Regions from separate parts of the Vibrio sp. F13 genome, predicted to be linked through region 1. Evidence: predicted binding sites of a transcription regulator. Region 1 holds the regulator's gene; each other region holds the start of a gene.
What was found. The regulator PurR, encoded in region 1, represses purine synthesis genes. The targets are predictions, from matches to a motif close to TNANGNAAACGTTTNCNTNA.

Region 1 (7,571 bases):
GATGCACGGTTGGTTGCTAGCTTCATGAGTTTTTTCTCATCCGCTAACGACATCAATTCATCAAACAGTTCTTGATTGGTGAAGATACCTTCATGAGCCAGACGTTCTGGGCTTAGGTATAAGAAACACAACACCTTGCCAACCAACATGTCGAGCTCAGACAACACACTACGACCAATCAGAGACGTAGAACGCGGACGCAGGTAATAGAAACCTTCCGGCGCTTTTACCAGTTCCGTATTGTAGCGTTGATAGAAATGCTGAAGCTCAACTTCAAAATCAGACAGCAACGCGTGGTTATCTAGGTCTTCTGTTGAAACATGCTTACCTGAACGCAGCATGCTATCTAGCGCAGGGAACAGTGGGTTCGCTATCGCTTTTACCAGTTTCTCTGGCATGTAATCATCAGTACTTGTTAATGACATTTGCTTGTACCTTTGCACCGAAATCGTTAATTGCCTGCCAATCTGGCTGAATAGCCTGATAGTCAGACTCTGAGTAACCTAAGCGCACGGCTTGGTCGACAACAATTCTGGCTAAATCAAAATGGTGTGTGCGAGGGTGTGCAGCGAGGTAATCGCGTAACACAAGGCCAAGATCAATTGGCGCGCCTTGCTGTTTGTGAGCTTTTAACATCTCTGCAATTCGATCTGAAAGCAGGTCATTTACTTGCTCAAATTCTTCGTACTCTACGTCGATTGGTGCTTGTCCCATCACTTCGTCATCACGAAGCACGAGCGCTTCATCACGAAGATCCGTCAGCTTCTCAGCATCGGCGTAGGTCAATAACCAAGGCGCATCAAAGTAGTCAGTGACTGACTGACGCAAGCGCTGGCTAAAGGCGCGGTTTTTATCCATATCAATCGCGGTACGGATGAACTTGTGAACATGGCGGTCGTAGCCGATCCATAAATCGATGGCTTGTTGGCCCCAACTGGTGATTCGGTCTAGCTTCATCTGCAAGCCGAACAGGGTTTCGCCAACGAACTCGAGTTCATCGTCACCGTAAACAATTTCTTGAATATCGAGGATCTGTGTTTGCAGTTCATCCCCCGCCGCTTGCAAGGTGTCTTGCAATTCTTTTAGTGTGGACGAGGTTTCTGAAAGCAAGGTTTCACAGTTGTTAATCGCCTCTCGCCAATCCTTGTTTAAAAGGTCGGCAATTTGCTGTTTAACGGTTTGCTGCTGCTCATCCATAACACGTTGGTTAAGATCAATCTGATCGAAAATTTCACCAACAGAATACTTGAGCACGCCGTAAACATTCTTTCTCCAATGTCCTGGAGTTCCGCCTTTTTGTGCTGCTTCAATGGCTTTTGCCATCTCGTCCGCAACCATAGAAAGCTGGATAGACAGTTTTAACTTAGAGAACTGACGGTGGCGTAAGTAATAATCTGAAATACCAATCGCCAATGGTGATAAGCGATAAATACTCGCACCATCGGTGATTTCGCTGGTAAAGCGGCTAATCAACTTCTGTTTAACTAACTCGTTGATGGCATTGTTGGCACGAAACGCGGACGCTTCGCCAGTATCTTCAAACAGTCGAGTGACGATGGTAAATGCATCGTGCAGTTCACCCTCGCCCAACTCTTCATCGAACCTTTCATTGCTTAGTACTGCGATAGCAATCAAAAATGCTAAGCGCTCTGGTGGCAAGTTTAATGAAAAATCATGCTGCTTGACCCAGCCCACCAACTCATCAATTGGCTGCTCTTCGGCAGTTTGAGTCATTTCACTCATTGTGGTTCCTGTTACTGTTCTTCGTCATATCGAATGTATTAGATATGACGCCTATTTCTTTATGACGCGGGCTTCTTACGATTGCATAGCGCATGTTGTGGCTTCTTTTACCACATTCACCGCTGTTATTGCGCAGGTTTTTGAGCCCAAACGTGAATATAACGGCCTAGTGACAGATATGGCTCTTGGCGACATAGCTGTTTTTCCAGTTCCAATACATCTTCAAATTGGTAATCGCCCATGTACTCCATATTACCTATGTAGTCACTGAAAGAGCGAATGCCTGATTTACCACAGATTTCTAGACCAGCGTCTTCTATCCATTGATAAACCTCTTCCGGCTTCAAGCCTTTTTGTGGTTGCAGCTTAAACCGTTTTCGATGTGGCATCCCATTCAATACATGAGGAATGTTGCCACAAATCACATTTTTCAGGACTAATCCGTGGTGGTTGTAAAACATTATCGAGGCGACGCCACCCGGTTTAACTTGTTCAAGCAATAAATCAAGTGCCTCTTTAGGATCGGCTAACCATTCCATTACGGCATGAAACATCACAAAATCGACTTTCTCATCGAGATGTTCTGCGACTTTTTGTAGTGGTGAATGAATAAATCGATATTGCTCTAGCAAACCCGCTCCGCTGATACTTTCTTCTGCGAGCTTCAACATTTCAGAAGAGAGGTCACAAAGAGAAACGTTATGCCCAAGCGCGGCAATTTTTTGCGACATCTGCGCAAGTCCGCCTCCAGCATCAAGCACATGCAGCGGCGAAGCTGATTGCTCAAACTTGCTCAAAGCTTGTTCTAAATCTTCCCATACGATGATCTGACGGATCTCTCCTTTGTCAGAGCCGTAAATGTTTTTTGCAAATTTGTGGGCAATATCGTCGAAATTACGGTCTTCTGTCACGGCTACTTGAGTTATTATGTCCTATCGTGCCTGCTATTCTGTCACAGGAATTTCAGGAATAAAGAGGCGATGTCTCTTTTTACTACTAAGTGATGTTTTTTCGGACTATTCGGATATGTTTGAGCTGAAAAAAGTAGTGTCTTCGCTATTGATGCCACTGCCAGCAATGTTAATTCTCGCTTTTCTGGGTTTAGCCCTAGTGATGTTTACTACCAAAAGGAAGACGGGTTGCTTAATCACCCTTTCAGCCCTATGTGGTATTTTCCTAATCGCTTTCCAACCAGTTTCTAGTCAACTTTTAATGCCAATGGAAAGGCAACACACCGCTTTTTTACCTGTCGATGAAACCGTCGATTACGTAATGGTTCTCGGAAGTGGTCACGTCGTAGACGACCAAATTCCACCGACATCAGAACTTAGCCGCACCGGCCTGATGCGTTTAAGTGAAGGGATTCGTATTCTACGCCTTTACCCTGGTGCAAAACTCATTTTGTCTGGCTATGGCGCAGGCACTGAAGTCAGTAACGCAAGAATGATGGCTAAAGTTGCATTAGCACTTGGCGTAGCAAAGCCCGACATCATTCTGCTTGAAACCGCAAAAGACACCTGGGAAGAAGCTCGCCAAGCCGCTGCGTTCGTTAAGAATAAAAAAATGGTTCTGGTGACTTCAGCGAGCCATATGACTCGTGCACTCAATGAATTCCATGCAGCTGGTATGAAACCACTGCCTGCACCAACCAACTACCTTGCACAAGAAGGCGTTGTTGAGCCTTGGAATAAGTACATGCCAAAAGCTCTCTACCTTGAGCAGACTGAGCGTTACTGGCACGAAACCATGGGATTAGTTTGGCAAGATTTACGTGATTGGCTTGATACAAGCAATGACATTGTTGAAGAGCCGGTGATTCCAGAAGCTTCCAGCTTAGTTGAAGATGACGGTGAAGTTTCTGCGGCTCAGCCTCAGGAAGCCAATTGAATCTTTAAACTCATACTGAGCAGACTGAGTCGGCAAGTATTTTTAGGTTCTCTGTTCGTTAACAATGAAAGCTAAGCAATAAAAAAGCCGAGACATCAATGGTGTCTCGGCTTTTTACGTTTAAATGTCGTTGTTGATTAATCACTTCCGAAGGAAATCAATCACCAGCGAACATGTAACCTTCACCGTGAACCGTCACAAAAATTTGTGGGTTCTTAGGATCAAACTCCATTTTTGCACGCATACGACGAATCAATACGTCGATAGTACGGTCATTAGGCGCGTCCACTCGGTGGCTAATCATATTCAAAATACGTTCGCGGCTTAATACTTGGTTAGGGTAAGAAGACAATGCCACTAGCAGTTCGTATTCTGCTTTGGTCAATTTCACCGGTTCGCCGTTTTTGCTTAACGCACGACGAGGGATATCAAATGTCCACTCACCAAAACGAACCACAGACTCATCTGATGTTTCTTCTACAGCGCCCGCTGCTGTTTTACGAGCAGCAGAGATACGCCAAAGTAGGTTTTTAACTCGAACTAATAACTCGCGAAGTTCGAAGGGTTTAGTAACGTAATCGTCAGCGCCCATTTCAAGGCCTACGATCTTGTCGATGCTATCCGTGCGTCCAGTAACTAAAATAATTCCAATGTCTGATTGACTGCGTAATTCGCGAGTTAGCATCAATCCATCTTCGCCTGGTAAGTTGATGTCCAGCATAATGAGGTCAACGTTGTTTTCTTCTAACACGTTTCTCATTTGAGCGCCGCTTTCTGCTTCGCTCACTGTGTAACCCTCGTTCTGGAAGTATCCAACCAGTTTACTGCGGGTTACCACATCATCTTCTACGACTAATACGTGATAGCTCATCTACACCACTTTTCTTATTTAATAGTTTCAGTGACTATTCTATTCATAACTAGTAACAATTCTAGTGGTACAGAAGATAAAAGCCAGAAACATGGATTTTTTTTGATACAAGACAATCTTAAACCTTGCTATTTATCGTCCATCGCAATTCAATATAGGCATTACTACTAACGAGTAACTTTGCGTTTCGCAAATAACCTTGTTATTCAGCCTTGGTGTGCTTATGCCCAAGTGACTTCAAGATGCATATAAGCAACATCACAAGACTAAGTCAGGATCTAACAAATGAAAGATACGAAAGCGTTCAACGAGCAAAGAGCAGAAATATACTGGTGGCTATCAAGCTTATTTGCCAAAGAGCTCACTCAAGAAGAACTCGATCACTACCACTCTGTTGAAATTCGTTCTTTCCTAACTGGTTTAGGCGAAAATGAGACACTAAAGCCAGCGATTGATAAGTTAGTGGATGCGCTGAACCGCCTACAAACTCGTGAAGATGCTCAGCTAGAACTGTCTGCAGACTTTTGCGATCTTTTCTTAAAGACAGATAAGCACGGCGCTCTTCCTTACGCTTCAATGTATATCGGCGAAACTGGCCTTTTGAATGATAAGCCAGCAAAAGATATGGAAGAGATCATGGCTAAGCACAACTTAGTTGTGAACCAAGATCTAAAAGAGCCAGCAGACCACATTGCTATCGAACTCGATTTCCTTGGTAACTTGATCATTCGTTCAAACGAAACGAATATTGAAGAAGAACTAGAGAATTCATTTGCCGCTCAACAGCAGTTTATCGAACAACAACTGCTGACTTGGTTACCAAAGTTCAACGTGAAATGTCATGACGTTGATGAATTCGGTTTCTACGCCTCCGTCTCATCGTTGCTACTCGCATTCTGTCAATTAGACACTCAATATTTAGCTGGTGAATAGCTTATTGGATGACTCGTTAAATAAATTCAGAAGAATGTGACAATTCACCCGGATTTCCGGGTGAATTTTATTGCGAGTAATTTCTAGTCAGTCTAAAATTGTGACCGCAAACGATAAAATATGAAACATTCACGAAATGCTATGCTTATTATAGTTTTGAGCATTTTGGTGTTAAGACAAGCCGCTCAATAGCGGTTTTTTGTTTTTTAGCACTTTTAGTACCCAAAGAGCCCTACAAATTTAAGCTCTTAGTTAGGTAGCTTAACGGCTACTTTATTCCGTACTTTGGGAAAGTAGCTTCTAATAGGATAAAACCATGGCCACTATAAAAGATGTCGCTCGCTTAGCCGGCGTATCAACAACAACCGTTTCTCACGTAATCAATAAAACTCGCTTTGTTGCAGAAGCAACGCAAGAAAAAGTAAACAAAGCCGTAGATGAACTGAACTATGCACCAAGTGCTGTTGCTCGTAGCTTGAAGTGTAATACAACACGCACCATCGGCATGCTAGTGACTCAATCAACTAATCTATTCTTCTCTGAAGTTATCGATGGTGTTGAGAGCTACTGCTACCGTCAAGGTTACACTTTGATCCTGTGTAATACGGGCGGTATCTATGAGAAGCAACGTGACTACATTCGAATGCTTGCAGAGAAACGTGTAGATGGCATCTTAGTTATGTGTTCTGACCTAACTGAAGAACTAAGAGAGATGTTAGACCGTCACGCTGACATCCCTAAAGTTATTATGGACTGGGGCCCAGAGAGTTCTCAAGCTGATAAGATCATCGATAACTCTGAAGAAGGTGGCTACCTAGCGACCAAATACCTTATTGAACGCGGTCACTCTAAGATTGCATGTTTAAGTGGCCACTTAGACAAAGCAGCATGTGTTGAACGTATTGCCGGTTACAAGCGCGCACTTAACGAAGCTAAAATTTCTGCAGATGACAATATGATCATCGAAGGCAACTTCGAGTGTGATACGGCTGTTCTTGCTGCAGAACAAATCGTTGAGATGGAAGATCGTCCAACGGCGGTATTCTGCTTTAACGACACAATGGCACTCGGCTTAATGAGCCGACTGCAAGAAAAAGGCATCCGCATTCCTGAAGATATCTCAGTGATCGGTTACGACAACATCGAACTCGCTGAATACTTCTCTCCGCCGTTAACGACAGTTCACCAACCAAAACGTCGTGTTGGTAAGAATGCATTCGAAATTCTATTGGAGCGCATCAAAGACAAAGACCACGAAAAACGCGTCTTCGAAATGCACCCTGAAATTGTTGAACGAAGTACAGTTAAGACGTTAAATTAATTGATAATTCGAGTTTAATTTCATCAAGCGCACCTTTAGGTGCGCTTTTTTTATCAGCAACTATAATGAACCCTTATGCATAAATGAAAGATCATTAATTGAAGCAGTATCACATTTTGAAATATCAAGTGTGAGCTTCATTCAACAAAAACTTTATTCTATTCAATCAGTCACGCACAGGGCAAACCACTCGAAAGAGTGAGACGCAAAGCTTCCGGCCTAAACCACTCGTTGGTATGGTAGCGGGGTTACCGATGGCAAAATGCAGTAACTACTAATAATTTAGTAATTTACGGCTTATTGACAATTTAATTGCAACATTTTGCTAATCTCTCGGACCTGCTTATTTGGTGGCGTAGTTCAAATACACCGAGATAAATAACATGGATAAACCGATACTAAAGGACTCGATGAAGTTATTTGAGTCCCTAGGAAAAATAAAATCACGCTCAATGTTTGGTGGCTTCGGTCTTTTTGCTGATGACACTATGTTTGCTCTGGTTGTAAATGACCAGTTGCACATACGCGCAGACAAAGGCACAACTAAACAATTCGAACAACAAGGGTTTCAACCGTACGTCTACAAAAAACGTGGTTTCCCTGTCGTTACTAAATATTTCGCTTTACCTGAAGGCCTCTGGCAAGACCAAGAGAAAATCTTGCAGCTTGCAACCACGTCTCTAGGTTTTGCTAAAGAAGAAAAAGCTGAGCAGTCTTCTGCTAAGCCGACCCGACTCAAAGATCTGCCTAATCTTCGACTCGCTACCGAGCGTATGTTGAAAAAGGCAGGGATCGATTCTGTAGAACGTTTATATG
Region 2 (7,571 bases), 330 kb from region 1:
ATTTCTCTTGCAGGGCTTTTTCATTTCAATCGGTCATGTCAGAAGACAATCACTAGCGAACCCATTCGTATACTAGGCTTGGCTTAGCATGTACTGGCGCAACAACTGTTAGCACTTCCGAGCCAGACGTATTCGTTAGCTCAGCATCCGCTTCAGTTGATAACTCACTACCTTTGATGACTTGAACACTTGGGTCAGCTTCGTTAGCCGTCGCTTCTGCGCCATCGTCCAGGGTCGTATCAGTAACAGCTGCTGAATCATCGCCTACAGACATGGTGTTGTCTTGCGTTTCAAATTCAGGGCTCACTTCAGGTTCAATATAAGATTCTTCAACCTTTGCGACTTGGCGAATGCTTTCCACTTCTTGCTCAAACTCTTGTTGAGTCGACAATAAGTGAATTCGAAAAGTTACTTCGTTATTCTGAATTTTCAGAATATCTAAGCTTGCCACCGAGTTTAAACGCTTAAGTGCATTCTCCAATTGGAAAAAGTCTTGTGCATTATTCAGGCTAATAAATTGCGTTAAAATCGACTCTGATGATTCACTTGCTACTGTAACCGCACTTTTACCTGCGTAGTAGTTACTGATTTGGTCGACAAGTTTCTTAGAAGTCGTCGCGCTGTTGCCCGATAGCGAACCACTGACTGGCGATTTTGGTGCGCTCGTCAATTGGTTTGGCTTTTGATCGTATAGAGTCCAACGTAGACCTGAAGATTGAGCTTTTATCACCAGAACAGCATCAACCGGGTAACGCTGACTCGCTTTACTGATCGGTGTAACAAAGCTACCCCAAAGATCAGAGGTCGCAATACCCGTAATGTCATCAAAATCACCCACTGGTAGCGTTAGAGGCAAACCGCGCTCTTTTGCGTTGGCTTGTAAACCTGCCGCTAATTGTGAGTTGGAGTGTTCCCACACAATATTCTTGTCGTAATTCTGTTCTTCCACCAGCCAAACAAGGATATTTGAGCGAGTATCAGGCCAGTACGGCAGTTGCGCTTGAGTCAGTAGCGAACGGATTTGAGCGCCGTTAAAACGCATGCGCAATGTTGATTGGTAATTGCTTTCACCAAAACTCATTTGAGACATGTACTGCGAACTCTTACGCATCGCCTTTTGAATCGTCTCATTCGAAGCGACATCAGTTTGGCCAGTCGCACGTATCAAAACCTGCTCCATGCCGGTATTTCTTGCCACTTGTTCTGGCTGTTTGTTTTCAGCGTTAATCGCAACTTCAGCACTAAAGATATCTACTTGAGTTAATGCATAACTCGGAGAGGCTAATAGTCCCATCAACAACAATGCTATGTAGCGCATACTGATCCTAATATTCAAATCTTGTGCCTAGATGATAAGCAACTATGGATTGAGGGGCAAGGTCGATAGCGCCCACTGTGTTTAATAACCACAAAATATCACCTGGCCATGATAAATCGCTCACTTATAAACTGAATTTTTCGAGCTTTGACGAATATAAAATATCACTAAGATAAATAAATTTGATCTATTTGGTGTGGCAATCGATTGCTAAGTGATAGAATCCCGCGAATTTTATTTTTCACTTTTCATATAACGACCATTTTTAAGGACATAACATGAAGAATGCTCTGCAAGGTGCACAAATGCTGTTTGTAGCTTTTGGTGCGCTTGTATTAGTGCCGCTACTGACTGGACTCGATCCCAACGTTGCACTCTTTGGCGCGGGTATCGGCACCCTTTTATTCCAACTTATTACACGCCGTTCAGTGCCAATCTTCTTAGCGTCTTCTTTTGCATTCATCGCGCCTATCATGTTTGGTATTCAAACTTGGGGTGTCGGTGCAACCACGGGCGGCCTAATGGCGGCTGGTGTTGTGTATGTCTTAATGGGCGCGTTGATTAAAGTGCGTGGCGTAGCCTTCATCCATAAACTGCTTCCACCCGTCGTGGTTGGCCCTGTGATCATGGTTATCGGCTTAGGTCTTGCGCCTGTTGCAGTAAACATGGCGCTAGGCAAAACCGGCGATGGTGCGGTTCAACTTATCGATGCAGACGCCGCGTTATGGATCTCGTCTATTTCATTGCTAGTGACGATTGTCATCAGTGTGTTCTCGAAAGGCTTCCTTAAATTATTGCCTATCTTTGGTGGCATTGTTGCGGGTTACGTAACGAGCTTGGTATACGGTGTCGTTGATTTTACTCCCGTAGCTCAAGCAGCTTGGTTAGCACTACCAAACTTCACTGCACCAGAGTTCAACATCAACGCTATCTTCTTTATGGTGTTTGTGGCAATTGCACCTGCTGTTGAGCACGTGGGCGACATGCTTGCTATCTCGAACGTAACCGGTAAAGACTACCTTAAGAAGCCAGGCTTACACCGCACTATTACTGGTGATGGTGTGGCAACGATTGCCGCTTCTATGCTGGGCGCGCCACCCAATACAACCTACAGTGAAGTAACGGGTGCTGTAATGCTGACTAAAGCATTCAACCCAGTGATCATGACTTGGGCAGCAGTAACAGCGATTGTTCTGGCTCTAGTAGGTAAGCTAGGTGCTCTTCTGCAAACGATCCCAGTTCCTGTGATGGGCGGCATCATGATTCTACTGTTTGGTTCTATCGCGACGGTAGGCTTGAATACTCTAATTCAGAATAAAGTAGACCTACACAAATCACGCAACCTTGTGATTGTGGGTATTACGTTAGTCTTCGGCATTGGCGGCATGGCATTTGGCATCGGCGACTTTAGCCTACAGGGCGTAAGCTTATGCGGTATCGTGGCAATCCTACTTAACCTAGTCCTTCCAGAAGAATTAGGCGATAACACCGTAGTAGACAAAGCTCAAATCGATTAATTTATCGGTAAGGCTAGATTCAAAAGAATCACAACCTAACAAGATCAAAAAAGGGAGAGCATCGAATGCTCTCCCTTTTATTTATACGGCTAATTAAGCAGGTTCAGTTAAATTTAAAACTCTTTAAATTAACTTAAACCAAAACTGAATTACTTAGTACCGAAGATCTTATCACCAGCATCGCCAAGACCAGGAACAATGTAGCCCTTGTCGTTTAGCTTCTCATCGATTGCAGCCGTGTACAGCTCAACATCTGGGTGCGCTTTTTCTAGAGCAGCGATACCTTCAGGAGCCGCTACAAGCACAAGAATCTTAAAGTGCTTACAACCTTTCTCTTTCATAAGGTCGATAGTCGCGATCATAGAACCACCCGTCGCAAGCATTGGATCTACCACTAGAGCAATACGCTCGTCGATGTTAGATGCAAGCTTGTTGAAGTATGGTACTGGCTCAAGCGTTTCTTCGTCACGGTAGATACCCACAACGCTGATACGTGCACTTGGGATGTGCTCAAGAACGCCGTCCATCATGCCTAGACCAGCACGTAGGATTGGCACTACAGTTACTTTTTTACCTTTAATTTGGTCAACTTCTACTGGACCGTTCCAACCGTTAATCGTCACACGCTCAGTTTCAAAATCTGATGTCGCTTCGTATGTTAGAAGGCTACCCACTTCTGTCGCTAGCTCACGAAAACGCTTAGTGCTAATGTCACCTTCACGCATCAGGCCAATTTTATGTTTTACTAGCGGGTGTTTCACTTCAACAACTTTCATTTCCAACTCCGGCAATATTTAAACAAACCTGTAGATTATACACGAACTGTGGGGTTATTTCAGAATCTTTATTCTAATAAAAAAAACCGCGCAAACGTTTGCTCTTGGTAATCAAGCCCTGTTAGAATAGCGCCGTTTTCACATCCAACTTAAGTTCGAGGACTATCCCGTGAGTGGTAATACTTCTTCTCTAAGCTACAAAGACGCTGGTGTTGATATCGACGCAGGTAATGCACTAGTAGACCGTATCAAAGGTGCTGTTAAACGCACTCGTCGCCCTGAAGTAATGGGCGGTATTGGTGGCTTTGGCGCCCTATGTGAACTTCCAACGAAATACAAAGAGCCAGTACTTGTTTCAGGTACTGATGGTGTTGGTACTAAACTTCGCCTTGCTTTGGATCTGAAAAAACACGACACCATTGGTATCGATCTAGTGGCAATGTGTGTGAACGACTTAATCGTTCAAGGTGGTGAGCCGTTATTCTTCCTAGACTACTACGCAACAGGTAAGCTAGATGTAGATACAGCTTCAGACGTTGTTTCTGGTATCGCTGAAGGTTGTGTTCAAGCTGGCTGTGCACTAATCGGTGGTGAAACGGCTGAAATGCCTGGCATGTACGAAGGCGATGACTACGATGTTGCTGGCTTCTGTGTTGGTGTCGTAGAAAAAGCTGACATCATCGATGGCACTAAAGTAGCTGCAGGCGACGCACTTATCGCTGTTGGTTCAAGTGGTCCACACTCAAACGGTTACTCTTTAATTCGTAAAGTTCTAGAAGTTTCTGGTGCTGATAAAAGTGAAGAGCTAGAAGGTCGTACTATTGGTGAGCACCTACTAGAACCTACTAAGATTTACATCAAGTCGGCACTTAAGATGATTGCTGAGCATGACATTCATGCTATCTCGCACATCACAGGTGGTGGTTTCTGGGAAAACATCCCACGCGTACTTCCTGAAGGTACTAAAGCAGTCATTGATGGCAAGAGCTGGGAATGGCCTGCTATCTTCAACTGGCTACAAGAGAAAGGTAACGTGGAGACATTTGAAATGTACCGCACTTTCAACTGTGGTGTAGGCCTAGTTGTTGCTCTACCTAAAGATCAAGCAGACGCTGCTGTTGAACTACTGAAAGCTGAAGGCGAAAACGCTTGGGTTATCGGTGAGATCGCAAACTCTGAAGCTGGCGAAGAGCAAGTAGAAATCAAATAAGTGATACGCTCACTTACTTAGTTAATCAATGAGGACCTTATGGTCCTCATTTTGCTATTTAGCCCGCAGAAAACCTTAGTTTATGTAGGTACATTGTAAATACTTCAGTTAACCAATCGCATGACCCACTCTATGAAGAACAGCCATTCTATGAATAACAGTCACTCTAAGAAAAACATCGTCGTTTTAGTCTCAGGAAGCGGAAGTAACTTGCAAGCCATTTTGGATGCCTGTGACAGCCACACGATTGACGCCTCTGTTAAGGCCGTTTTCTCAAATAAAGCGGATGCTTTTGGTCTAGAGCGTGCAAAATCAGCAGGTGTTGACGCTCACTCGGTGAATCCAAAAGAATTTAACTCCCGTGAAGAGTTTGATCATGAATTGATGGTTCAGATCGATGCTTACCAACCCGACCTGATTGTACTCGCGGGCTATATGCGTATTCTGAGTTCAGAGTTTGTTCGTCATTACGCGGGTAAAATGATCAATATCCACCCTTCTCTGTTACCTAAGTACCCAGGCCTACACACCCACCAGCGTGCCATTGATGCGCAAGACAAAGAACACGGCACCAGCGTTCACTTTGTTACCGAAGAACTCGATGGTGGCCCTGTGATCTTACAGGCTAAGGTGCCAGTATTTGAAGATGATGATGCTGACATGTTAGCAAGTCGAGTGCTGACTCAAGAACACTGCATTTACCCTATGGTCTGTAAATGGTTTGCCGAAGGTCGTTTATCGATGGTAAACGGGCAAGCTGTCTTAGACGGTAAAGTATTAGGCAATCACGGTTACGCAGAAGAGTAATTTGTATAGCTGTTCGCGCAATAGTAAATCACGGAATAAAAAGTAAATCACTGAAGAGCAGCCCTTAAAAATCAGAAAACAAAAAGGCCGCTTACTGACTTATCAGTTCAGTAAGCGGCCTTTCTTTTGTTCAGATCAAAAATGATACTATTCGGAACGTTTAGCTCAATGGCTCAGTTGGTGCTTGGCTTGCAACCTTTTTAGGTGCATAAGCAACATCTTCCAATGCTTTGTGGTTATTGCCGATCAGCTCACCAAAATGAAACAACGCGTATTCGCCCGGCTTCATTCTAAACCACTCTTCATTGCATGTTAGAGGCTGAGTTGCTACCACAGTGACCACATCATTTGGCGTGGTCTCTTCTTGGAAGTTTATCTCAACATCTTCATCAATCAGGCTCGCATTACCAAAAGGCGCGCGTCTTGTTATCCAGTACAAATGATTCGTACAGTAGGTCATCACGTACTCGCCATCACTGAGTAACATGTTGAAGACGCCTTTCTCTCTTAGCTGATCACAACACTCAGCGACAAAGCGAAACATACCTTCCATGTCTTGAGGTGGCTCAGGGAAACGCTCTTCAAGTTGTTTGAGTAGCCAACAGAAGGAGAGCTCACTGTCTGTCTCGCCAACCGGTCTGAAACGACCACTAATCAGATCGTCGTAATCCGTTAATTGACCATTGTGAGCAAAGGTCCAGTATCGCCCCCAAAGCTCACGAGTAAAAGGGTGTGTATTCTCTAGATTAACACCACCACGGTTCGCTTGACGGATATGACTGACAACGGCTTGGCTTTTAATTGGGTAGTTTTGAACCAACTCAGCAATCTTTGATTCACAGCTAGGGTTAGGATCTTTAAATGTACGAAAACCCTTTCCCTCATAGAAGGTAATACCCCAGCCATCACGATGCGGGCCAGTATTGCCTCCACGCTGCATAAGACCAGTAAAGCTAAAACAAATATCAGTTGGCACATTCGCGCTCATACCGAGCAATTCACACATGGTTTAATCTACTCCCTATTAAAACCAATGGAGCCACAAACATGGGTTCCAAATGTCTGTAAAACTATTATTCCATCTCTTTTTCAACAAGCTGAATCACAATATGAATGATCTTAATGTGAATCTCTTGGATACGATCTGCGTAACCAAAGTGTGGTACTCGGATTTCGATATCAGCACAACCCGCCATTTTGCCGCCATCTTTACCCGTCAATGCAATCGTCTTCATGCCTTTAGCTTGAGCAGCTTCAATCGCTTTTAGAATATTGGCAGAGTTACCTGAAGTCGACAGACCGAACAACACATCACCTTTACGACCCACCGCTTCTACATAGCGAGAAAACACGTGGTCGTAGCCAAAATCATTACTCACACAAGATAAGTGGCTAGGGTCTGAAATCGCAATGCCAGCGTAGCCCGGGCGATTTTCACGGTATCGGCCTGTTAGCTCTTCCGCGAAGTGCATCGCATCACAGTGTGAGCCACCGTTACCACAAGAAAGCACTTTGCCTTCTTGTTTGAATGAGTCAGCAATCAGTTTTGCAGCCGCTTCAATTTGAGCAATGTTGTGATCATCACTCAAGAACTTGTTAAGAACGTCAGCAGCTTCGTTCAATTCACTTTTGATTAGGTCTTGGTACATAAGGCTTATCTCTTATATTTTTTTTACGCAACTTAAGGTACGTGAAATGAGAGCTGAGGGTTTTTCCCTCTTTTACCTGAGTTTACCCACAAACATGAAATAGTGTCGACACTTAAGCCCAAAGATTGCCACCTTAATTAACTTGTCGTTGTAAATCCGTCCAAATATTCGCCACCAACCTCTCACAATTAGAATTTTAACTCTATTGAGATCACTTTTTACTCACCTTGGAGTTTTACAAATATTTAATATTTTGTTTACACTTGACTGGTTAGACCTCTTACCTAAAACTTA
Region 3 (7,571 bases), on a different replicon from region 1:
GAACTCTTGGTTTACCTTGATGATACGGTTGTTTCTGTCGGTAATCACTAAGGCAGACATACCATTCATCGCGGCTTTAGCCAGTTGACTATCGATACTGTTCTTCTTGTGGTTACTGTTCCACAATACAAAGCCAGCGGAGATCATCGAAATCAAGAAAGACAAGGTGATGATCTGAACGACAATCGCTTGTTTTTCTTGTCGGTATTGACTGCTGAAATGCTGATTCTCAATGTGAAGAACCATGTAAATAGGGCCTGCAAACTGCTTTATCTTTGGGCTGATGTCCGAGTGGAAATACCAGTTCTTACCATCGAAATAGCTAGACGAAGAGTTGTCTTGAATGTCTTTCCAAAGCTCTGGGTATAGCTTTGCGTATGTCTTGTCTGAACGTGATTCAATCACATGCCCAAATGATTCAGCTGGGTCAGGGCCCATGATGACATGACCAGTTTTGTTTAGAATGACCGGGACTGCATCTGAGTCTCCAATTTGGTAATGAAGGCGGTTGTAAATCTCTAGCATGTTTAGATTTGCAATGAAGTAACCAATAATTCGATTCCCTTCAGCGACTGGCGTCATAATGCGAAGCGCCGGCGTTAACGGGTGGATGATTTCTCCATTTTCCATTTCTAGGTCAATGCCTCTGGATCTGACATCGCCAATCTCTAATTTCTGAAGCATCTGGTAGTAATCTCGAGATGATTTGTTCTGCAGTTCGTTCTCGGGGACGACAGTGGCTCGACCGTCTTTGTAGTTAACGCGGAACACTTCGTTGCCGGCTAGATCGAGATAACGAAGCTGGGAATAGTATTTTTGGCCACGAGCTAACATCACCCAAAGATCTTGCAGGGTTTCTTTATGGATAATAGAAGGTTCTCGAATCGCTCGGAGTAGTGTTTGAGAGTCGGCGATTGACGGAACAGAGTTAGAGATTTGCTCAACAATAACAGCGAGTTCATGAAAGCTGTATTCGATCTGGTTCTGGCTGGACTGTTGGATATTTAGCGTGTGCTGAGCTTCAACCCTGTCAAATTCAGAGTTAATGTAGAGGGCAGGGACTAGTCCTAGGGCAAAGATGGTACATAGAAATTGGCTGACTAGTTTTTTTATACTTGTATTCATCACTGTCCTCAAAGAATCAGCGCAATACTATATATTTTATAGGGTTTTTAATGTGATCTTGACCCAGAAGTTAAGACAAGATTCGCATATAACTACGATTTAAGTGCAACTTTTTGCAGTTAAGCTTGATTGTTGAGCAATCACTTCGTTAGTAAATGATTGCTCAATATAGAACACTGCTCCGAAACCTAAGCTAAATTAATCGCGATTAATTGCCGATTATCTAACTAAGGGCAGCTAGCTTAGGCCGACGATATTTCCATTACTATCAATATCTAACGACATGAACGCCGGTTTGTCAGGCAAGCCTGGCATGGTCATTACATTGCCGCACAACGCGTAAATAAAGCCAGCACCAGCACACAATTTTAGTTCTCTAACAGGCACGTCAAATTGGGTTGGTGCACCTTTTACGTGTGCTTCTGTCGAGATCGATAGTGGTGTTTTTGCCAAACAAACTGATAGGTCGCTATAGCCATGCAGTTTGAATTCAGCCAGTTGTTTGTTAGCCAGTGGAGATAGCGAAATACTTGCCGCGCCATAACCAACTTCAGCAACTGCCATCAGCTTTTCTTCTAGGCTTTGCTCTGAGTGATACAAAGGCTTAAATTCACTCTGTTTTTGGCAAGCTTTGACTACAGCGTGAGCCAGTTGAGTCGCGCCTTCGCCACCTTGACCAAATGCTTCGCTTACTTCAACGTTAACGCTTGAGTCGAAGTCGGTGATCATCTGTTTCAAAGCATCGAGCTCTTGAGCTGAGTCTTGTGGGAATCGGTTAATCGCAACAACTGTAGGCACTTGGTATTGCTTAACGTTGTTGATGTGCCATTTTAGGTTCTCAAAGCCTGCAATTAGCGCGTCTTGGTCATCATTAAAAATTGAATCTGGTAATGGAGTGCCGGGTCTCAAATCGTATAAACCAGAGTTGGCCTTTAATCCACGTAATGTTGCAACAACCACAGCGCAATCGGGCTTTTTGTTCGACGCTTTTGCTTTTATGTTGCACGCTTTTTCAAAGCCCATATCTGAGCCGAAACCACCTTCGGTCACGACAAAGTCACTCAGTTTTAACGCTATCTTATCGGCAATAATTGAAGAGTTACCATGTGCGATGTTCGCGAAAGGCCCGGCGTGAATTAGGGTAGGAACGCCTTCAAGGGTTTGCATCAATGTTGGTTCAATAGAATCCTTCATGGTTACGGTCATTGCGCCTGCAACGTTGAAGTCATCTGCGGTCAACGGCAAGCCTTGTTTGTTGTAGGCAAGTACCACTCGTCCGATGCGCTTTCTCAAATCTTGAAGGTCATTGGCTAGAGCAAGAATGGCCATTAGCTCTGAAGCAGCTGAGATATCAAATCCATCTTCTCGCTCAAAGCCGTTAATTGTTTTGTCTGCTTCGTTCTTGCCAACCGTGATCATGCGTAGTGCGCGATCATTGTGGTCAAGTACACGTCGCCAAACGATTCTGCTTGGGTCAATATCCAAGGCTTTTAAGCCAGAACGCGCTTCAAACGCCTCTAAGCCTTCCCGTTGTTCATGATACAAACGTGCATCAATGGCGGCAGAGGCGAGGTTGTGAGCGGCCGTAACAGAATGAATATCGCCCGTCAGGTGCAGGTTTAATTGTTCCATAGGGGCAACTTGAGAGTAACCACCACCCGCAGCGCCACCTTTTACACCAAATACCGGACCCATTGAAGGCTGGCGAATGCAGGCCATTGCAGATTGGTTAATCTCTGCGAGGCCTTGTGCTAATCCGATAGTAGTGACGGTTTTGCCTTCACCAAGAGGTGTCGGTGTGATCGCCGTGACTACGACTAATTTACCATCTTGTTGGTTGGCGAGGCGTTCAAGTGACGTGAGAGACACTTTAGATTTGAATTGCCCTAATGGCTGATGTTCGTTGTGGTGCAGGCCAGCTTGCTTGGCAACCTCACTGATGTTTTTAAGGGGAGTAGAGCGACAAATATCAATATCAGACAGCATATTTGATCCTTATATCAGAACCGAAAGGCGGTACGTAAACGTTTGCGTGGCGATAGTACTGTATAAATTTGCCAAGTAAAGGCAAACCACACGAATTATGTGCTGGAAGATAACAGATCTAAAGAGTCATTGCGCGAGATTAAATCTTAAACGAGCAAAATATTCGATATGATTAACTTCACCTGCCGTTATATTGGTGTTGAATACAAAAAGGGCTGCATATAGCAGCCCTTCAAGGAATGGGTAATCTCACTTGGCGTTAACCTTTAAGAGGTAACTGCCTAATATGGTCGATTAACGATCCCAGTATGTTTCTTCTAAGCTATCTTCGCGTTCAGGTAATGCACGAGAAAGGCGAGGAGAGTGCTGAGTCAACACTTCGTAGCTTACACGGTTTGCGTACTTACAAATTTGAGACAGTGAAGAGTAAGTTAGACAAGTGTGCTCGTGTTTCTCTGAGTTTGGTACATTCACGTGGTGGTAGCTATTTGCTGCCATGTCGTGAAGTAGTGCTGAAAGTGCACCATCGCCAGCGCCATTGGTATTCTTAATCTCAAGTGGGCCACCTAGGTAAGGGCCAATGTGAGAGTACACTTTTACTGGGTCTTTACAGTCTTGCTTACGCATCGCACGGCTGAATTCGTATTTATTGAACTCAGGGATGTTACCCGGTAACAATGGCAGTGTGGTTTCGCGTTTCGCTGGTTCGTCAGTGTAACCTGCCATGTATAGACCAATAGGACCTGCAGTACATAGAACTAGGTCAACCCACTCAAGTGCCTTGTTAGCAGCCAATAGAGGATCTTTTTCACCCGTTAGCGCTTCACCTTCATCTTCGTTCATCGCGACGATGGTTACGTTTTCTTTCAGGTATTCTTGCCACCATTCAGCGTTGCCTTCGATCACATACTTAGTACCAAGTGTTAGTACAACAGGCACATTGTGCGCTTTCGCGTATTCAATCGCTTTTTGTACCGCTTTTGGCATCGGATCTTCAGGTTTGCCACGCATTAGGTATGACGACACAACCAATGCAGAAGCTTTCTCGAAGACTTTTTCAGGAATGCTTTCTGGAAGAAGTTGGTTCATGTGGCCTTCGTTGATTGCAAACGTACGTTCGCCATCTTCAGAAATCAGCGTGTAACAACGACCAATTGGACCATCAACAGTTTGAAGGTGGTTTAGATTCATACGAGAAGAAGTGCGGCAAAGGTAACGATAACCAAATGAGCCAACTTCAATCTTCTTAGACATTACGCCAAGCAGGACAGATTTGCTGTCCGCAAGTACGGAATAATTGTGCAGTGTGTTGCCGATAGTATCGCCAGGATATTGATGCGTGATCAAACCGCGCTCAACTAACTCTTCATACAGCGCATCTGCTTTACTTTCTTCCAATACCAGTGAGTGACCTTTACTCAGCTCGTATTTTTCTAGGAACTCGTTGTCAACACGGGCTTCGATATCAACAATCGTTTGGCCAACACCCACAATCGTTGCGCGGTGAAGCTTAGGCGTTTGTTGAATTTGGTTGACCAACGGATCACGTGCGTGAGTTGGAAAGTAGTGCTTAGATTTACGCTGTCCAGGAAACTTCATATGAAAAATACAGTGAAAAAATTTTGCCGCATGATATCACATTTTGTTTCTGTTTCTTTCATTTTTATTACATTTTGAATCACCTGCACAATGTCTGTACAGGTGATTCGGCTTACTTGTGCTTAAGGCTATTCAGCTGGAACAAGTGTTGCTGGGTCTACGTAAGCCTCTGTACCCCAAAGTGGAACAGTTGAAAGGCTATGTTTGAAACTGCCTTCCGTTTCTTTGGTGGTGTAAGACAAATAAAGTAGCGATTGATTCTCTGCATCGTAGATACGACGAACCTTCATTGTTTTAAAGAAGATACTTTTCGATTGCTTGAATACCACTTCGCCAGACTTACTCTTGTCTATTTGAGCAATCATTTCTGGTGTAATTTCACCTGTTTGACGACAAGATATAGAGCTATCACTTGGATCAGAAAGGCTAAGGTTTGCTTCGATTGATGCGATATGACAGGTAACACCCGCGATCTTATCGTCATCTAATGAAGACATCTTGATATCCTTCATTGTGAAGAAACCCAGTGAGACGTCGCCAACCTCGTTGTCCGAACAGCCAGCTAACATTGTCACGATACCTGCTGCTATTAAGGCTTTTTTCATAAGAAGTCCTTTTTATTTATATAGTTCTGTTTACTATAAGGATATTGAAAGCTTGGATACGAGTGTAGAGCTTTTCGTTAAGTTCTTAAAGGATGTTGTTGGATAATGAAAAATATGAAGCATTTAAAGTACTTGTTGGCCTTGGTCATGCTCTGTATGCTCTCTGCTTGTAGCTCGGCACCTCAGCCGACCGTATGTCTTCCAAATAACTGCGATATTTGGGGATACTAACCGTAGGTACTAAAAGAATGAATAACGAAATACCTGAAATTGCACACAAGAAAAACCAATGGCTATTTAGTCAGCTCGATATTGCTTACCCCGCAAAAGAGAGCCTCCTCGGCCGTGAACTTTATCAAAGCAAACTTCCATCCAAGACATACCAACTCCTAGCACAAGATCAAACTCCTTCCCAAATTGATGAACTGCATAAAGTCGATTTCCATAAATTGACCGTGCTATTTTCACTCAACCAAGCAAGCGTTTACCAAGATGAAATCGAAAGGGCACACATGCTTGAGTTCTTGAGCCAAATTATGCTTTCTGACGATCATGTATTATATATTGGTACTCAAAACGGTGAAGTTGTGGCGAGCGCTATCGTCACAGAAGCGGATGGTTCCCTATTGATCTCGGATGTCGTTGCTGAAAATGGTCAAAGTATCAACAACTTTGCTAAGCAGTTACACGATTTTTGGGCACAAGATCATGCTTCTTGCGATAAAGTATGGATCGAGAACTAAAGATTCTTTGACAAAGCGTTAATCTAAGTACAATACCCCGTCTTATTTAAAGGGTATTGTATGTACAAGCTATTGATATCAATCGCTGTATTATGTGTTAGCGCTTATTCTTCACTCAGTTTTGCTAACGACTGGGATATTAAACGCATCCTAGTTTTACACTCATACGAACCTTCTTATCAATGGACTGCTGACTTCCAAAAAGGGATAGACAGTGCGTTCAGCCAGTCTCAAACCGAAGTTAAACTCTCAATAGAGTATTTGGATTCAAAGCGTGTCCACAGCCCAGAGTATTACGACTCTCTCGCGAACTACTTACGTGCGAAGTATGCAGGTTATAAATTTGATGGCGTAATTGCGACGGACGATAACGCAGCCAATTTTCTTGAATCTCTGCCTAATTTGATTGAACGCTCCACACCTGTCGTTGCAGCCGGCATCAATGATTTCAGCACCGACATGTACGCGGTGTCTGACAGAGCAACTGTGCTTTACGAGAACGATCAGATAGACGTTAATATTAAGCTGATCTCCAAATTAAGACCTAATCTAAAGAATCTCTATTTTGTAAATGATTACAGTGTCACGTCTGAATTGATTCATAAAGAAATGAACAAAATGATGGCTGAATTTTCAAATATCAATCTCGTAGAAATTCGCGACTTGTCGCTGGAGCATACGAGCCAATTTTTGGAAGGGATCTCTGCGGACGATGCGGTATTGCTAAGTCATTACAACACCGAGTTAAAGCAAGGGGTTTATCACACTTACCAAGAGATTGCGGATACGTTGTCAAAAGCGAGTGCTGCTCCGGTGTTTGCTTTATGGCAGTTCTATATTTCGGGTGATGTACTCGGTGGTTACGTTAATCACTCACAAAGCATGGGTGAACAGGCCGTCGATGCGTTGGATAAATACCTTCCACTTGGTTTTACTACACCGTTAACTCCCGGAGACAACAAACGTTTTGTATTCAATTACCCTGCAATGAAGAGATACGGGATTAGTGGAAACGCGTTACCTGACGAAGCGGTTTTCATTAACGAGCCTTCATCCTTTATTCGCAAAAACTTCCAGTTGTTATTGGGGCTGTCGATGGTGATTGCGGGTTTGAGCCTGATCATCTTGATGCAATTTGTCACTCTGCGCCAAAAGAAAGAGTTGGCGAATAAGAACAAACGAATCTTAAAGCTTCAGAAACAGACCTTGAATATCCAAAAGGATATGATTCATGTTCTCGGAGAGGCAATTGAAACCCGCTCTGGCGAAACTGGTAATCACGTTAAGCGTGTAGCCAAGTTGTCTGCACTGCTTGCTAAGTATCGTGGCTTGAGCCATCGCGAGGTCGAGATGATTGAGATCATCAGCCCAATGCACGATGTGGGTAAGATTTCTGTCCCTGAATCGATCTTGGATAAACCTGGGAAATTAACCGACCAAGAGTGGGAGGTGATGAAGCTTCATACTACGGCTGGCTATAACTTACTGAAGAGCGGAGCGGGTGATATTACCA
Region 4 (7,571 bases), 680 kb from region 1:
ATAAAAGTATGATAAACATCAGTCTAGCACTCAAATGTTAAATCTCTCTATTAGATTTGTTCTACCGAGTAAATCAACCTGTCACTAGCTTAGTTGAGTTCCCGTGAAAGCTAAGGTTTGCTGGCACAATTGGCAGCGGTAGGTCGATTGATTCCGAAGTACTTTGTTGTGTCGTCTGATTGATAATGGGTAAGTGGTGCACTCACATCGATATTCAAAGGTTTTCCCTTGAACTGACGCGATTTCAAAGCTGTGAGTTGTTCTGGCTGGCACGTTGAATACTTTTTCCATCACGTATTTCCACTCGTTTCCGTGAGGCCTAACACGTCCGAAAACCTGATGCGTGATCAGGTGTGCGAGTTCATGTGGCACAACCTCGTTGATGAAGGCATCTTCATTTTCAGAAAATAGTACGTGGTTGAGCTTAATTTCGTTGAGCTGAAGGTAGGCCTTTCCCGCCGCTTTGCCTCTTAACTTGAAGGTGATAGTTGGGTGTGGAAATTCACGAGAGAAATGTTGATTTGCGATAGCTAGGCATTCGGCCAATTTCTTATTTGCTCGGTGTTGTTGCGGGGTGTAAGACAAACGTTGTTAACTCCAAATAAAAGGCCTCAGCGTTTAAACCAAGGCCTAATCATAACATTGCTTGTTGATCTAGCGATGCTTTACACGTGATGTTTTTTCTTAATGATCTCGTGATAAGCGTGCCATGTAGCATAGCCAAGTAGCGGCATGGTGACGATCATTCCGATGCCGTAGGTGGCAAAACCCACCAAAATACCGGCACAAATAATACTCGCCCAAACCACCATTGCAGGGATGTTCGATTTCACGGCATTAAAGCTAGTGAAAATCGCACTCATCACATCAACGCGTCTCTCCATCATTAACGGAATTGAAAATGCTGAGATGCTAAATATGAGGCTTGCGATAACAAAACCAATCACAGAACCCGTAATTAAGAAGGGAGCGAACTCAGCCAGTGGTGCGCCTTGCACTGAAGGGTAGAGCGCGTGCAATAACGCAGCGATACGCATCCAGAATATCATCGCAACCATCAACACAATCGCAAAGGCCCATTGGTGGGTCGAGTTGCGAGTGATGGCTTTCATTGAGTGCAGTAGGCTGGCGTTATGGCCTTTTTCTCTTTCCCAAGCTGCGTCATACAAGCCTAGGGCAAGAAACGGCCCTATCAGCATGTACACGATCAGGCTTGGCATCACGACTAAGTGTGTTCCTTGCCATTGGACAAGTTGAACAATCGCAATTGCCGCTCCCATAAAGCACAATCCGTAAAATGCGCTGATTAATGGCATTCTTACTAAGTCATGCAGAGCAAGCGACAACCAATGAAAGGGTGCGGAAATACTGATTTGGTTGCAAGGAATGGTGCGAGCGTAATCCTTATCGCTGACCTTGTGTTTTTTATCGTTCAGTTCGGATGGGTGCGCGGTACGAGGCATAGATCCCCCTAGTTAAATAACGTCCTAGTTATAATTCCATAAGGCTCATCGATGTGGCTTGTGTGAGAGTTATGGTGTTGAGCTAAATTGCTCTTTGTCATCCCAGTTATTGTTCTAGCGTGCATTTAACGAGCGTTATCAGACTGAATTAATTTAAGTTAAATGTGAGCTTGATCGCCTAGGAGTTACCTTAACTATTGTCAGTAGTGCTAGAAAACACAAATTATCAGCGGCTTTTTATACTAAGTGGTTAACGGTAAAGAAGGGCGTTAGGGAAGGGTATTGTGAGTGAAAGTTCGGTAAGTACATAAAAATAAAGCCCTTACTAAGCAGTAAGGGCTTTAAAGGAACACATCGCAGTGGCTAAATTATTTTAGGCCAGCGAAGTCCGCAAGGATTGCTGCTTTGTCAGTCGCTTCCCAAGGGAACTCTTCACGACCGAAGTGACCGTATGCAGCAGTTTGCTTGTAGATAGGCTGAAGAAGGTTCAGCATCTCTTGAAGGCCGTATGGACGTAGGTCGAAGTTTTGACGAACAGCTTCAATGATGATTTCGTGTGCTACTTTCTCAGTACCGAACGTTTCAACCATGATAGATGTTGGATCAGCAACACCGATAGCGTAAGACAGTTGAATCTCACAACGGTCAGCCATACCAGCAGCAACGATGTTTTTCGCAACGTAACGTGCTGCGTAAGCTGCAGAACGGTCAACTTTTGATGGATCTTTACCTGAGAATGCACCGCCACCGTGACGAGCTGCGCCGCCGTAGGTATCAACGATGATCTTACGACCAGTTAAACCACAGTCACCCATTGGGCCACCGATTACGAAACGGCCTGTTGGGTTGATGAAGAAGTTAGTATCTTTGTTGATCCACTCAGCAGGAAGTACTGGCTTGATGATTTCTTCCATTACTGCTTCGCGTAGGTCAGGCGTTGTTACTGAATCACAGTGTTGAGTAGAAAGAACAACAGCATCGATACCAACGATCTTACCTTGGTCGTATTGGAAAGTAACTTGAGATTTCGCATCTGGGCGAAGGAAGTCAAGCTTACCGCTCTTACGTACTTCAGCTTGCTTCTTAACAAGAAGGTGAGAGTAAGTAATTGGAGCTGGCATTAGGATAGGAGTTTCGTTAGTCGCGTAACCAAACATGATGCCTTGGTCGCCTGCGCCTTGCTCTTTAGGGTCTTCTTTATCAACACCTTGGTTGATGTCTGGAGACTGCTTACCAATTGTGTTTAAAACAGCACAAGAGTCAGCGTCAAAGCCCATGTCAGAATGAACGTAACCAATTTCACGTACTGTTTCACGAGTGATTTCTTCGATATCAACCCATGCAGACGTTGTTACTTCACCGCCAACCATAACCATGCCGGTTTTAACGTAAGTCTCACAAGCAACACGTGCTTTTGGATCTTGTTCCAAGATGGCATCAAGAACAGCATCAGAGATTTGGTCTGCAATTTTATCTGGATGGCCTTCTGAAACAGATTCAGAAGTGAATAGGTGCTTAGCCATGAGAGCTCCACTTTTAGTTTTTGGTGTAAATAGTTTATGGCGTCGCAAGCTAGGAAGCGCCGCCATTAAATACAGTATATTTTGTAGGTGTTTCTACATCTAGACGGCTATTCTAAATTCCAGCGGTCGAATTACAAGCTCTTTTTTATGATATGTCATAACTAATCGTTTGCGTATCGATCGAGATAAGCCACTGCCAAGTGATGTAAATGTTCGAAAATTGCGAAAAATGACCGTTAAAATGCCAGTAAAACGTTTGCAGTCGCAATAGTCGTTTGAGAGAATACCCGCGCTAATAAAAATGAAAACTTTAGCAATTATCTCTTTTTTAAATCGCTTATGTATCCAGGAGCAGACATGCCTTCTCGTAAAGATCTAGCCAATGCAATCCGCGCACTTAGCATGGACGGTGTTCAACAAGCAAATTCAGGCCACCCAGGCGCACCTATGGGCATGGCTGACATCGCTGAGGTTCTTTGGCGTGGCCACTTGAACCACAACCCAGCAAACCCAGAATGGGCTGACCGCGACCGTTTTATCCTGTCTAACGGCCATGGTTCAATGTTGATTTATTCTCTGCTTCACCTTGCAGGTTACGAGCTTTCAATTGAAGACCTGAAAAACTTCCGTCAACTGCACTCTAAGACTCCAGGTCACCCTGAGTACGGTTACGCTCCTGGTATCGAAACAACGACTGGTCCTCTAGGTCAAGGCATCACTAACGCTGTTGGTATGGCAATGGCTGAGAAAGCACTGGCGGCACAGTTCAACAAAGAAGGCCACGACATCGTAGACCACTACACTTATGCATTCATGGGTGATGGCTGTCTGATGGAAGGTATCTCTCACGAAGCATGTTCTCTAGCAGGTACGCTAGGTCTTGGTAAGCTGGTTGCTTTCTGGGATGACAACGGCATCTCTATCGATGGTGAAGTTGAAGGTTGGTTCTCTGACGATACACCTAAGCGTTTTGAAGCATACGGTTGGCACGTAATCCCAGCAGTAGATGGTCACGACTCTGATGCTATCAACGCAGCGATTGAAGCGGCTAAAGCGGATCCTCGTCCAACGCTTATCTGTACTAAAACTATCATCGGTTTTGGTTCTCCAAACAAAGCGGGTACGCATGACTGTCACGGTGCTCCACTAGGCGCTGATGAAATCACAGCAACTAAAGCAGCATTGGGTTGGGAACACGGTCCTTTCGAAATCCCAGCAGATATCGCAGCTGAGTGGAATGCGAAAGAAGCAGGCGCAGCGAAAGAAGCAGCGTGGAACGCGAAGTTTGACGCATACGCAGCGGCTTACCCAGAGCTAGCAGCTGAATTCAAACGTCGTACTAACGGCGAGCTACCCGCTGAGTGGGAAGAGAAAGCAAACGCAATCATTGCTGATCTTCAAGCTAACCCAGCAAACATCGCTTCACGTAAAGCATCTCAAAACGCACTAGAAGCGTTTGGTCAAATGCTTCCAGAATTCATGGGCGGCTCTGCTGACCTTGCGCCTTCTAACCTGACTATGTGGTCTGGTTCTAAGTCTCTTGAAGCAACTGACTTTTCTGGTAACTACATCCATTACGGTGTACGTGAATTCGGTATGACGGCTATCATGAACGGTATCGCTCTGCACGGTGGTTTCGTGCCATACGGCGCAACGTTCCTAATGTTCATGGAATACGCGCGTAACGCAATGCGTATGGCTGCTCTGATGAAAGTTCAGAACATCCAAGTTTACACGCACGATTCTATCGGCTTAGGCGAAGATGGCCCTACTCACCAACCGGTTGAGCAGATCGCTTCTCTACGTCTGACTCCAAACATGAGCACATGGCGTCCATGTGACCAAGTTGAATCTGCAGTGGCTTGGAAACTGGCTATTGAGCGTAAAGATGGTCCTTCATCTCTAATCTTCTCTCGTCAAAACCTTGCACAACAAGATCGTAATACTGAGCAAGTTGCTAACATCGCTAAGGGTGGTTACATCCTGAAAGATTGTGAAGGCAAGCCAGAGCTAATCATCATTGCAACTGGTTCTGAAGTTGAGCTTGCAGTTGAAGCTGCTGCACAACTAACCGCTGAAGGTAAAGCTGTACGCGTAGTATCTATGCCTGCAACTGACGCATTCGACAAGCAAGACGCTGAATACCGTGAGTCTGTACTTCCATCTGATGTTACAGCGCGTATCGCAGTAGAAGCTGGCATCGCTGACTTCTGGTACAAATACGTTGGCTTCGGTGGCAAGATCATCGGTATGACAACGTTCGGCGAATCTGCACCAGCAGGTGAGCTATTCAAGATGTTCGGTTTCACTACTGAAAACGTAGTAAACACAGCGAAAGAGCTTCTTGCTTAATCATTGACTGATGGCCTGTGCTAACAGTTAAATGAAGGAAAAACCGAGCGCTGAGCTCGGTTTTTTGTATCTGGGATTTGTTTCTTCTAGGCTTATCTCTACAAGCAACAGATTAACCTGTCCTAACTAAACGGGGTTATTCAAGTAATGCCTTTTGGGTAGGATTCAGTTATCATCTGTTGCACGAAATTTTGGTTAGATGTACGGAAATATGCTAAAAGTCGCGATAAACGGATTTGGAAGAATAGGGCGTAATGTATTACGCGCTGTCTATGAAAGTGGCAAAAGCCAACAAATCAAAGTAGTAGCTGTTAATGAGCTTGCTCAGCCTGACGCTATGGCTCACCTATTGCAGTACGACACCAGTCACGGCCGCTTCGGTAAGAAAATCTCTAACGATCAAGAGCACATTTATGTCCATCATGGCATTGGTGCTGAAGACAAGGGTGAGTTTGATACCATTCGTATCTTACATCTTGCTGATATTGAGCTGTTGCCTTGGCGTGACCTTGAGGTGGATATCGTTCTCGATTGTACCGGTGTTTATGGTTGCCGAGATGACGGCCTCGCGCACATTGCTGCAGGGGCGAAAAAGGTACTGTTTTCTCACCCCGGTGCCAATGACCTCGATAACACCATTATCTATGGTGTGAACCACGATACCATCGAAGCGGACCACCAAATCGTTTCCAATGGTTCGTGCACCACCAACTGTATTGTCCCTATCATTAAGGTTCTTGATGACGCCTTTGGTATCGAGTCCGGTACGATTACGACTATTCACTCTTCAATGAATGATCAACAAGTTATCGATGCGTACCACAGCGATTTGCGTCGTACTCGAGCAGCAAGCCAATCGATCATTCCTGTCGATACCAAGTTGCATAAAGGTATTGAAAGAATCTTCCCGAAATTTTCCAACAAATTTGAAGCTATATCTGTGCGTGTGCCGACGGTAAACGTAACAGCGATGGATTTAAGTGTCACAATTAATGCAAATGTGAAAGTTAATGACGTAAATCAAACCATTGTTAATGCATCCCAGTGTACATTACACAATATAGTTGACTATACTGAAGCGCCGCTCGTTTCCATCGACTTTAATCACGATCCCCATAGCGCAATCGTTGATGGTTCACAAACGCGAGTGAGCAACGGCCACTTAGTTAAAATGCTAGTGTGGTGTGATAATGAATGGGGCTTTGCGAACCGAATGCTGGATACGGTTCTTGCAATGCAAGCTTCTGAAGGCAAGAAGTAAGACCTAGAAGCAAATGTGCGGATTATTTATTTTTTAGCTTGAAATAAATACTAAGAGTCCACATATTATTAGTAGTGAAAGAATTACCAGTTGAATAATTTATAGGCTTAGCAGGGTTGCTGAGTTTCCAAAACTTTATATTTATTTAAATTTGAGAGGACAAATCATGTCTGTGATCAAGATGACTGACCTGGAACTTGCAGGTAAACGCGTATTTATCCGTGCTGACCTAAACGTACCAGTAAAAGACGGTAAAGTAACTTCAGATGCACGTATCCTTGCATCTCTACCAACTATCAAACTTTGCCTAGAAGCTGGCGCAAAGGTAATGGTTACTTCTCACCTTGGTCGTCCTACTGAAGGCGAATACAACGAAGAGTTCTCTCTAGCTCCTGTAGTTAACTACCTAAACGACGCACTAGACTGCGAAGTTAAACTAGCTAAAGATTACGTAAACGGCCTAGAGCTAAACGCTGGTGAACTTGTTGTTCTTGAAAACGTTCGTTTCAACAAAGGCGAGAAGAAGAACGAAGAAGCACTTTCTAAGCAATACGCTGCACTATGTGACATCTTTGTAATGGATGCATTCGGTACAGCTCACCGTGCTCAAGCTTCTACACACGGCGTTGGTACTTACGCTCCTGTAGCATGTGCTGGCCCTCTTCTAGCTGCTGAGCTTGAAGCGCTTGGTAAAGCAATGGACAACCCAGCTCGCCCACTAGTGGCTATCGTTGGTGGTTCTAAAGTTTCTACTAAACTAACCGTTCTAGAATCTCTTTCTAAAATTGCTGACCAGCTTGTTGTTGGTGGTGGTATCGCGAACACATTCATCGCTGCTGAAGGCCACAACGTAGGTAAGTCTCTATACGAAGCTGACCTAGTTGAAACGGCTCAAAAGCTAATGAAAGAGTGTGCTATCCCAGTAGCAACTGACGTTGCATGTGCTAAAGCATTCGACGAAAACGCAGAAGC

Region 2: purM (phosphoribosylformylglycinamidine cyclo-ligase) is a predicted target of PurR. The motif match lies at 3,698-3,717, and genes of this name have one in related genera.
Region 3: LMH68_RS20360 (formate--tetrahydrofolate ligase) is a predicted target of PurR. The motif match lies at 3,142-3,161, and genes of this name have one in related genera.
Region 4: metK (methionine adenosyltransferase) is a predicted target of PurR. The motif match lies at 3,144-3,163, and genes of this name have one in related genera.

What each region holds. Positions count from the first base shown of each region.
Region 1 covers NZ_CP170175.1:2,882,249-2,889,819, reverse strand. The annotation lists gene mukE (chromosome partition protein MukE) at 1-425, opposite strand, end outside; gene mukF (chromosome partition protein MukF) at 406-1,743, opposite strand; gene cmoM (tRNA uridine 5-oxyacetic acid(34) methyltransferase CmoM) at 1,869-2,654, opposite strand; gene elyC (envelope biogenesis factor ElyC) at 2,770-3,630, shown strand; gene torR (two-component system response regulator TorR) at 3,788-4,501, opposite strand; gene torD (molecular chaperone TorD) at 4,787-5,434, shown strand; gene purR (HTH-type transcriptional repressor PurR) at 5,751-6,755, shown strand; cyclic di-GMP riboswitch class I at 6,926-7,011, shown strand; gene LMH68_RS13330 (TfoX/Sxy family DNA transformation protein) at 7,139-7,571, shown strand, end outside.
Region 2 covers NZ_CP170175.1:2,556,158-2,563,728, reverse strand. The annotation lists gene LMH68_RS11905 (DUF2066 domain-containing protein) at 53-1,318, opposite strand; gene LMH68_RS11900 (uracil-xanthine permease family protein) at 1,597-2,835, shown strand; gene upp (uracil phosphoribosyltransferase) at 2,985-3,611, opposite strand; gene purM (phosphoribosylformylglycinamidine cyclo-ligase) at 3,781-4,821, shown strand; gene purN (phosphoribosylglycinamide formyltransferase) at 4,942-5,628, shown strand; gene LMH68_RS11880 (class II glutamine amidotransferase) at 5,789-6,634, opposite strand; gene lpcA (D-sedoheptulose 7-phosphate isomerase) at 6,702-7,277, opposite strand.
Region 3 covers NZ_CP170176.1:1,223,777-1,231,347, forward strand. The annotation lists gene LMH68_RS20355 (GGDEF domain-containing protein) at 1-1,125, opposite strand, end outside; gene LMH68_RS20360 (formate--tetrahydrofolate ligase) at 1,363-3,111, opposite strand; gene LMH68_RS20365 (inosine/guanosine kinase) at 3,406-4,710, opposite strand; gene LMH68_RS20370 (CreA family protein) at 4,839-5,315, opposite strand; gene LMH68_RS20375 (hypothetical protein) at 5,564-6,058, shown strand; gene LMH68_RS20380 (HD domain-containing phosphohydrolase) at 6,119-7,571, shown strand, end outside.
Region 4 covers NZ_CP170175.1:2,202,204-2,209,774, forward strand. The annotation lists gene LMH68_RS10275 (SprT family zinc-dependent metalloprotease) at 85-585, opposite strand; gene LMH68_RS10280 (DUF2189 domain-containing protein) at 666-1,463, opposite strand; gene metK (methionine adenosyltransferase) at 1,832-2,986, opposite strand; gene tkt (transketolase) at 3,344-5,338, shown strand; gene epd (erythrose-4-phosphate dehydrogenase) at 5,550-6,599, shown strand; gene LMH68_RS10300 (phosphoglycerate kinase) at 6,766-7,571, shown strand, end outside.